Regions from separate parts of the Acidovorax sp. M2(2025) genome, predicted to be linked through region 3. Evidence: predicted binding sites of a transcription regulator. Region 3 holds the regulator's gene; each other region holds the start of a gene.
The links. The regulator FNR, encoded in region 3, switches genes on or off when oxygen is low (the NO sensors DNR and NnrR bind a similar motif). The targets are predictions, from matches to a motif close to TTGATNNNNATCAA.

Region 1 (3,274 bases), 1.7 Mb from region 3:
CTGGAAGCGCCCGCAGCGTGACGGCGCCCTGGCTGGCAATTGTGTATGACTGTTTCGTGAACGATGTAGTTGCAAAGCAACTCGACCATTTGTATTTTTACCGTGTTGTATAAAATGCTGCCTATGTCCACATCGCCACCCAAAGTCTCGTTCAAGGAACAGATGCACCAGGCCCGCGAGGACGCCATCCTCCAGGCGACGTGCCAGCTCCTGGGCGAAAAGGCGTTTGATGCCATGACCATGGACGATGTGGCCAACGCCGTGGGCATTGCCAAGGCCAGCCTGTACAAGCACTTCTGCAGCAAGGAGGAGCTGTGCAGCGCCGCCATGGTGCAGATCCTGGGGCGGGTGCGGGGCTACCTGGCCGAGCTGCCGGCCGGCATGCCGCCCCTCGACAAGCTGCAGGCCCTGGTGCGCTGGTCCCTGGAGCGCTTGCTGACCAACGAGATGCCGTTGCTGCCCAGCCGCAACTCCACCCTGCGTGCGGTGCTGATGGCCAACAAGGACTACCTCAACGGGCTGGTCACGGTCAGCGACCAGATCGGGGCCTGGATCACCGAAGCACAGTCCCAGGGCGTGCTCAACCCCACCTTGCCGCCGGTGGTGGTGCTCTACACGTTGTACGCCCGCGCCTGCGATCCGGTGGTGAGCTTCCTCAAGGAGAGCGGCCAGTTCTCGGACGCCGAGATCGTGGACCTGGTGGTGCGCACCTGTTTCGACGGGCTGGCGGCGCGCTAGCTGCTTTCCCGCCGCCCGCACGCCGGGCTTTTTTGGCGGATCTGACGGCGGGCAGAGTCCAAATGTTCAGGCCGCATCGGGGCGTGACGGCACGTTCGTGATCGACCATACCCCCCTATCTCAACCGGGCAAAAAAAACCCTGCCGGAGCAGGGTTCGGCAGGGAGGCTGCGCAGGTTACCGGACGATCAGCAGGGGCACCTTGCTGTTCGCCAGGACCTGGGTGGTGACCGATCCCATCACCAGGGTGGCGAGGGCGCCATGCCCGTGCGAGCCCATCACCAGCAGATCGAACTTGCCGCCGTCGGCCACTTTGGCGATGGTCTCGCCCACTTGGCCCACTTTGACGCTGCGCTTGGCTTCCACGCCGTGGCGGCCCAGGAACTTGCACACGGGCGCAAGGATTTTCTCCGCTTCTTCGGCGTGGTAGTTGTCGACGACTTCCTTGCCCAGCGCTGCGCGGGCGCGTGCGGGCAGGGGGGCCTGCACGGTGAGCACGGTGTACTGGTGGCTTTCGCCCAGCAGTTCTTCGTGGGTGGCAAGGTAAGCCAGCATTTTCTTGGTGTAGGCGCTGCCATCGACAGCAAGCAGGATGTTCATGGAGGTTCTCCGGGAAGATAAGGGTCAGACTACCGTGCGCGGATCGTTGTTGTCTTGACCTGTGTCAGGCTGTTCTGTCTGCGCGGCGGGGCGCTAGGGATGCTCTGCACGCATCGAGCGGACAGTGTGCGCTGCGGATCGGGAGGGGCTGCAAGGCGCAAAACGCAGCAGACCACCCGGACCGCAGATGTACACGGCGCGACGATTCGTGCAGAGGATCGCTAAGCTCCGCGCCGCGATCATACGGCCACGCAGCACTGCGGCTGGAAGGCGGCCTGCTCGCCCTTGCGGGCATACCCTAGCGGGTTCGCCACCACGCGGCAGCGCCAGGCCGAGCCATCGCCGCGCTGGCCGCTGGCCGTGTAATCGCTGGGGGCGTGCAGGTGCCCGTGCAGCCAAAGCTGCACGCTCGGCAACAGCGCATCCAGGGCATTGCAAAAGCCCGCCGTGCCGGGCACCAGTCCGTAGCGCGGATCGGCACTGCGCAGGCTGGGCGCGAAATGCGTGACCGCCACGGTGGGGCCGCCGAACGGTACCGCCAGCGCCTGGGCAAGCCATTGCTGGCAGACCAGGGCCTGCTCGCGCACAGCCTCGGCCAGAAAGGGCTCGGCGTGGCGGGTGCCGCCGGTCTTGCGCAGGTAAAAGTTGGCCGCGCGAAACGCCTTGTCGCGCAGTTTCAGGCGGCGCGCCAGGTCGGTACAGCCTTCGTGGTCGGCCAGCGCATCGAAGTCGCTCCACAGCGTGGTCCCCACGAAGCGCACGCCTGCCAGCTGCACGGTCTCGCGCTCCAGCCAGGCAATGCCCAGGCGCTCGCAGGTGTCGCGCAGCCGGCGGTGGGCGGCATCGAAATCCTGGGCGTCATATTCATGGTTGCCGGGCACGAACAGCACGGGGGTCGGCCACCCTGCCCACTGCGGCAGCGGTGAAAAGCGGGCCAGTCCAAAATCGGCGTCCTGCAGCTGCGACCCGCTCTGGTAGGAGCCGATGTCGCCGGCGAGCACCAGCACGTCGGCGCCGGGCGCGGGTTCGGGCACGAAGTGCGGATGGGCTTCAAGGTGCAGGTCGGACAGCAGCTGGATCTTCATGGCTGCCGCAGTCTAGGGCCTGCCGGCCGTGCATGGTTTCTAGGGCAGCGGGAATGTCCGCCGCGCCGATCGGGTGAGTGCTCCCAGCAGCCAGGTCATGGCCGCCTGCTGGGGGCCGCGCCGGCGCCACAGCGCATCCACATGCACGGGCGGCACATCCAGCGGCAGCGGGCGTTGCACCAGCGCCTGTGCCAGCCCCGTGACAGGCACAAAGTGGCGCGGCAACACGGTCAGCAGGTCCGAGCCGGACACCACGCGCCCCGCAGTAAAGAACTGGTTGACGGTGATCACCACCTTGCGTTCCCGCCCCAGCGACGCCAGCGCTTCATCAATGAACCCGAAGGGGCGGCCCGAAAAGCTCACGAGCATGTGGCGCGCCGCGCAGTAGGCATCCAGGGTCAGTGGCGCGTCGGCCAGGGGGTGCCCCTGGCGCATGACGCACACGTACTCGCCGTCGTAGAGGCGCCGGCTTTCGAACACGACCGAGCCGCCGGATTGCGCACGGGCCGTGAGGTCGGCCAGCGCCGCGGGGAAATAACCCACCGCCATGTCCGCGGCCTCTTCGTCGAGCTGGCTCCGCGGATCGCGGGTGGTCAGCGGCAGCACCCGCACCGAGATCCCGGGCGCCTCCCGTTCGATGATCTGGACCAGGTCCGGGATGAGCGTCGCGGCCGTGGCATCGGCCATCGCCAGCACAAAGGTGGACTCCGCCGTGGCCGGGTCGAAGTGGCTGGGCGCCAGCGAGTCCTGCAGGTGGGCCAGCGCTTCGCGCACAGGCGGCCACAGCGCCAGCGCCCGTGGCGTAGGCTCCACGCCCTGGCCGCTGCGCACGACCAGTTCGTCCCCCAGGGC
Region 2 (3,274 bases), 240 kb from region 3:
CCAGCGGCATGGCCACGAAGAAGATCATGATCACGCCGTGCGCGGTGAAGATCTGGTCGTAGTGGTGCGGCGGCAGGTAGCCCAGGTGGTCGCCAAAGGCCATGGCCTGCTGCAGGCGCATCATCACGGCGTCGGCAAAGCCGCGCAGCAGCATCACCAGGCCCAGGATCATGTACATGATCCCGATCTTCTTGTGGTCGATGCTGCAGATCCAGTCGCGCCACAGCGGGCCCCACAGGCGGAACTTGGTGATCGCGGCCATCACGGCCAGGCCGCCCAGCAAGGTGGCGACAAAAGTCCACAACACGATGGGCTCGTGCGCCATCGGTATGGAGTCCCAGGTAATGCGGCCCAAGGCCCAATGGGATGCGGTTTCAGGTGCGGAGGACATAGGAAGTCTTTTTCAGTCTGCCGGCGCGCAGGTGCGGGCGCCAGGCGGGCAGGTCAGGGGCGGATCATTGGACGGAGTGGGCGCCGCGCGCCGGCGCGTGGCGGGCTTCCAGGCTCGCCACCACCTGGGCCGCGTTCTTCGAGGTGCATACGTCCTGCGGCAGGTTCAGGCCCATGGCGCGCACATAGGCATCGCCGCCGTTCTCGTCGATGGCCATCATGTGGTGCATGCACATCTTGCCGTCCTCGGCGCAGCGGTTGAGCACCTTGTCGTACAGCCCGTCCTCCACGCTGGCGAAGCGCTGCACGGGGTCGCGCTCGCTGGGCTGCGCCAGTTGCAGGTAGGCCTTGCGGTCCAGCGCCTTGCCTTCTGCGCGGGCGGCGGCCACCCACTGGTCAAAGTCCTGCTGGGCCAGGCCGTGGAACTTGAAGGTCATGCCCGAAAAGCCCTTGCCGCTGTAATGCGAGGCCATGCCGGGGAACACGCCCGGCCGGTTGATGACCGCGTTGAGCTCGGTCTGCATGCCCGGCATTGCGTAGATCATGCCCGCCAGGTCCGGCACGTAGAACGCATTCATCGTGGACGTGGCCGTGAGCTGGAACAGGATGGGGCGGTCCACCGGCGCAGCCAGTTCGTTGACCGTGGCGATGCCTTGTTCGGGGTAGAAGAACAGCCATTTCCAGTCCATGGCCACCACCTGCACCACCAGCGGGGTGGATTGCGCATCCAGCGCCTTGGTGGACGAGATGCGGTCCAGGGGGCGGTACGGGTCGAGCTTGTGCGTGCCGATCCAGGTGAGCGCGCCCAGGGCGATGATGATCATCAGTGGCACGGTCCAGATCACCAGTTCCAGCGTGGTGGAGTGGTGCCAGTCGGGGTCGTAGTCGGCCTCGGTGTTGGCGCTGTTGTTCTGGCGGTATTTCCAGGCGAACCACAGGGTCAGGGCAATGACCGGCACGATGATGATGAGCATCAGCAACGTGGCCTGGATGACCATGTGGCCTTGTTGCGAGGCGATGTCGCCTGCGGGGTTCAGGACGACGGCTTTGCTGCAGCCGGCCAGGCCGCCGGCAGCGGCCGCAGCGGCCAGCCAGGCAGGCGCGCGGGAAAGAGTGGATATGGACATGGAGGTTGCGCAATCGGGGCGCTTGTCGAGGGCCGGTTCCGCGCGGCTGCCGGTCACGGCAGCCCGCAGGCGACCCCTGGGGTAAACGCGGATAACGAAGTGACCGCGAATGTAATAGCGCTAGCTTTTTTGTCCATGGGACATTTTGTCCAAGGTCAAAGTCTTGGCGCTCGCCAGGGTCGGCCCGGGCCCTTGCCATGCGGCGTTGTCCTGCGCCTGACATAGTGAAACCGCACTTGTGGCGGATTGCGCTTGGGTGTAGAACGGTGTTGCCTTTTTCACACAACGACCAGGAGATCGGTTCATGAGCAGCCCTGCCTTTGCCAGCTACCCTGCGGCCGGCTTTGAAGAAAGCCCCGCCTCCCTGTCCCGGGCTGATACGCACGAAGACGTGACCCCCAGCGAAATCGCCGTGGGCGTGATCATCGGACGCTCGTCGGAGTACTTTGACTTTTTCGTTTTCGGAATTGCCTGCGTTCTGGTCTTTCCATCGTTCCTGTTTCCCTTCCTGTCGCACCTGGACGGGACCTTGATGTCGTTTGCCCTGCTGGCGGTGGCGTTTGTGGCGCGGCCGGTGGGCACCGCGATTTCGATGGCCGTCCAGCGGCGCTGGGGGCGGGGCACCAAGCTCACCCTGGCGCTGTTCCTGCTGGGCGTGTGCACCGTGGGCATGGCGTTCTTGCCCGGCTACAAGGACGCGGGGATGGCGGCGGTGATCGCCCTGCTGGTCCTGCGCATCGGCCAGGGGCTGGCGCTGGGCGGTTCGTGGGACGGCCTGCCATCTCTGCTGGCCATGTCCGCGCCCAGGAACCGCCGCGGCTGGTACGCCATGATCGGGCAGTTGGGCGCTCCGCTGGGCTTTGTGCTGGCCGCCAGCCTGTTTGCCTATCTGTACAGCAGCCTGAGCGTGCAGGAGTTTCTGGCCTGGGGCTGGCGCTACCCGTTCTTCGTGGCCTTTGCCGTGAACGTGGTCGCGCTGTTCGCGCGGCTGCGCCTGGTGGTGGGGCAGTCCTACGCCGAACTGCTGCAAGAGCGCGAACTGCAGCCCGTGCCGGTGAGCCGGGTGGTGCGTGACGAGGGCAGCAACGTGCTGCTGGGGGCGTTCGCGGCGCTGGCCAGCTTTGCGCTGTTCCATCTGGTCACCGTGTTTCCGCTGTCGTGGATCACGCTGTATTCGGAGCAGCCGGTCACGCAGATCCTGGCGGTGCAGATCGTGGGCGCCTTCCTGGCCGCCGGGGCGATCATGGTGTCCGGCTGGCTGTCGGACCACCTGGGCCGGCGCAAGCTGCTGGGCGGCATGGCGGTGCTGATCGGCGTGTTCAGCTTCATGGCGCCGGTGCTGCTGAGCACCGGCGAGGTGGGCAGCACCATGTTCCTGCTCCTGGGCTTTGTGCTGCTGGGGCTGTCGTACGGCCAGGCTTCCGGCACGGTCACCGCCAACTTCTCGCCCCAGTACCGCTACACCGGGGCGGCGCTCTCGGCGGACCTGGCCTGGATCATCGGCGCCGCGTTTGCGCCGCTGGTGGCCTTGTACCTGTCGGCCCAGTTCGGCCTGCTGGCCGTGACGGTGTACCTGCTGTCCGGGGTGGCCTGCACGCTGGGCGCGCTCAACCTGAACCGGCGCATGGAGCGCCGCGACCGGTAAGAACGGAGGTGGGCTTCACCCCCGCGTGGGAGTAAGATTGCTATCAAAATGAGAGCTTCTAGCGCTTGGTAGTAAAGGGCTGGATGCCGAAATGACCTGATTAGTTACTTGT
Region 3 (3,274 bases):
CCCTTGGTTGAGCAGGTCGTAATACTCGTCGAGCGTCTTGGCATTCTGGCTGTAGGTGGCGCCGACCCGGCCGATGGCCGACACGCCCAACCCGATCAGATCGCAGTCGGGCTGGGTGCTGTACCCCTGGAAGTTGCGGTGCAGGCGGCCCTGCCGCTTGGCAACAGCCAGCGCATCTTCCGGCAGCGCAAAGTGGTCCATTCCCACATAAACGTAGCCCGCGTCCATGAAAGCATCCAGCGAGCGGGACAGCATGGAGACCTTCCCCGCGGCAGTGGGCAGCTCGGCGGAGACGATGCGCCGCTGGGGCTTGAAGCGCTCCGGCAGATGGGCGTAGGCATACAGGGCGATGCGGTCCGGACGCAGTTGCGCGACCTGGGCCAGCGTGCGGTCAAACGACTCGGGGGTCTGGCGCGGCAAGCCGTAGATCAGATCGACGTTGACGGACTCGAATCCCAGCGACCGCGCCGACTCGACCAGTGAGAACACCTGCTCGGCAGGCTGGATGCGGTGCACGGCCTTCTGCACCTCGGGATCGAAATCCTGCACACCGAAACTCAGCCGGTTGAAGCCCAGCTCGGCCAGCAGGGCAAGCCGCTGCGCGTCCACGGTACGGGGATCGACCTCGATCGAATACTCCCCCCCGGGCGCCAGCGAGAAGCTCCGCTTGAGCATCGCCATCAGTTCCCGCAGGCCATCATCCGACAGGAACGTGGGCGTGCCACCGCCCAGGTGCAGCTGGCTCACCACCTGGCCGGTACCGCAGCGGGCCGTGTGCAGATCCACCTCGCGGCTCAGGTACCGGAGATAGACCTCGGCCCTGTCATGGTGTTTGGTGATGATCTTGTTACAAGCGCAGTAGTAGCATAGCGACTCGCAAAACGGTATGTGCACATACAGCGACAGCGGCAGCGCTTTCGTCATGGAGCCCAGACGCCGTTGCTCCAGCGCGAGGGCGTAGTCGTCCTGTCCGAAAGCTTCCACGAAGCGGTCAGCCGTTGGATAAGAGGTATAGCGGGGCCCTGGCACGTCAAAACGGCGCAGAAGGTCGGGCGAAACAGCGGTCATGGGCAAATTCCTTGCGTACCTTTTCACTGTGCCGTAAGCTGCACCCAGCGTCCTTGACCTGAATCAAGCAATGACATAACGCGAACAGCGACAATTTGATGCATGTCAGTCGCTACCAGGGCCTCTGGAACCACCCGTGGGCATGCGCGACGATATGCTCGAAACTCTTATCAGCACCTGTGTCTATGAATCCGCTCACCATCAAAGTCGCCTGCTCCAACTGCAACCTGCGCGAGCTGTGCATGCCGGTCGGATTGAGCGAGGACCAACTGCAGCGAATTGATGAAGTGGTTGCCGTGCGGCGCAAGGTGAAACGCGGGGGCACCCTGTTCCGCAACGGCGAGTCGTTTACCTCGCTCTATGCGATCCGCACAGGCTTCTTCAAGACATGCGTGGCGACGGAAGATGGCCGCGACCAGGTGACGGGCTTTCAGATGGCGGGCGAGATCATTGGCCTGGATGGGATTGTCAATGACCACCACACCTGCGACGCTGTCGCACTGGAAGACGCCGAGGTGTGCGTGATGCCGTTTGACCGCATCGAGGAACTCTCCCGCGAGGTCACGGCCCTGCAGCACCACGTGCACAAGATCATGAGCCGAGAGATCGTTCGCGAACACGGCGTGATGCTGCTGCTGGGCAGCATGCGCGCCGAAGAACGCCTGGCGGCCTTTCTTCTCAACCTCGTGCAGCGGCTGCACGCCCGTGGCTTTTCCCAGTCCGAGCTAGTGCTGCGCATGACGCGGGAAGAGATCGGCAGCTACCTGGGCCTCAAGCTGGAGACGGTGAGCCGCACGTTCTCAAAGTTCGTGGAAGAAGGGACTGTCGAGGTCAAGCAGCGCCATGTGCGCATCCTCAATACCGACGCGCTCAGGCGCATCGTGAACAACCAGCAAGCCTGCCACTGACACGTTAGCGGCACTGCAGTCAGCGCGACCAAATCGCGCGGCACAACTGGCCGTTGCAATCCCAGGCGCATCCACCGCGCCACACCGTCTTTTTGACGGAGCTGCGGGGCGGTAACCCCACCCGCCCGCTCAGGGGCAGGAAGGCGTTTTGCGGCAATCGTCTGGACGGTCGCCCTCGGGCACCGGGCAGCGATTGAGTTCGAAAGGCGACATCGCCAGCAGGGTGGTCAGCGCGCTGGACACCATGGCAATTCCCCAGAACGCAAAAAACGCCAGGGTATAGACCCCTTCCCGCGAGAGCGCCAGCGGTTGTCCGAACCAGTGCAGATCCTGCGGATCCACCAGCGCAAAAACCAGCATTTCCATCACCGCCGCCATAAGAAAGGCGGGCCAGGCAATCCACATCAGGCGTTGCGTCCACATTGGTTTGTCTCCTGCAAAAACGCACAAGCAGCCAGTCGCCAGGCCAGTGTAATTCAGCGAGGCTGGTCCTGCACAGGCGTGGCTGCGTGGTTGCGGGCCTTCATGGCGGGAGCCAGGCTCTTGCTGGGTTCGGACAGCGTCTTGTTGATCTCCACCCCTTGGCGGTAATAGTCTTCCGCCACCACGGGATCAGGACGCGACAGCGCAAGCCATAGTGTGACGAAGCCGGCAATGATCACGATGACGGGGCCGGCAATGATCAGCCAGACATGGCCAAACTTCCACCACGGTGCTGTGGCGGGTGCGGCAGCGCCAAGTGCGGTGCTGGTAGACATGGGCTCACTCCTTCAAGATTGAAATGTTCTGTGCAAGGCACCAAGCGCCTTGCACCAGTATGCCTGCGTGCGCTACCGCGGCACCAGGAAGACCGACTTTTCCGACACGTGGTCTGCAGCACCCAGGGCCTGGATGTCGAAATGCACGGCGTGCGATCCTGGGGGCACAGAGCCATAGGGCACCTGAAGGCGCACGGCGACCCAGCGGGACTCGGCAGGCCCGATCTCGACTTCTGGCTCGGAAGCGACCTCCAGGCCCTCGATGCCGCGCGCCGCGATGCGGTACCGCTGTGGGCCTTCGGTGGCATTCATGATTTGCAGACGGTAGATGTTCTCCAGCTTGCCTCCCGCCACGATGCGAGACAGTGCGGCGCGATCACGCACCACGTCCACCTTCAGCGGCGTGCGGTTGACCAGGCTCACCAACATTCCGATGCACAGGGTCGCGAGCACCGCGCTGTAGATCAGTACGCGCGGCCGCAGCACGCGCCGGAATATTTGCGACTGGCTCCAGCGGTTGGCCACACCGTTCTGGGTCGA

Region 1: ACOYR3_RS01500 (universal stress protein) is a predicted target of FNR. The motif match lies at 1,392-1,405, and genes of this name have one in related genera.
Region 2: cyoA (ubiquinol oxidase subunit II) is a predicted target of FNR. The motif match lies at 1,663-1,676, and genes of this name have one in related genera.

Annotation. Positions count from the first base shown of each region.
Region 1 is NZ_CP186262.1:333,643-336,916, forward strand. Features, by position in the region: gene ACOYR3_RS01490 (LysR family transcriptional regulator ArgP) at 1-21, shown strand, start outside; gene ACOYR3_RS01495 (TetR/AcrR family transcriptional regulator) at 124-738, shown strand; gene ACOYR3_RS01500 (universal stress protein) at 915-1,337, opposite strand; gene ACOYR3_RS01505 (metallophosphoesterase) at 1,577-2,422, opposite strand; gene ACOYR3_RS01510 (LysR family transcriptional regulator) at 2,462-3,274, opposite strand, start outside.
Region 2 is NZ_CP186262.1:1,837,223-1,840,496, forward strand. Features, by position in the region: gene cyoB (cytochrome o ubiquinol oxidase subunit I) at 1-391, opposite strand, end outside; gene cyoA (ubiquinol oxidase subunit II) at 456-1,517, opposite strand; gene ACOYR3_RS08405 (MFS transporter) at 1,822-3,162, shown strand.
Region 3 is NZ_CP186262.1:2,079,413-2,082,686, reverse strand. Features, by position in the region: gene hemN (oxygen-independent coproporphyrinogen III oxidase) at 1-1,068, opposite strand, end outside; gene fnr (fumarate/nitrate reduction transcriptional regulator Fnr) at 1,254-1,976, shown strand; gene ACOYR3_RS09660 (hypothetical protein) at 2,106-2,399, opposite strand; gene ACOYR3_RS09655 (FixH family protein) at 2,453-2,734, opposite strand; gene ccoG (cytochrome c oxidase accessory protein CcoG) at 2,807-3,274, opposite strand, start outside.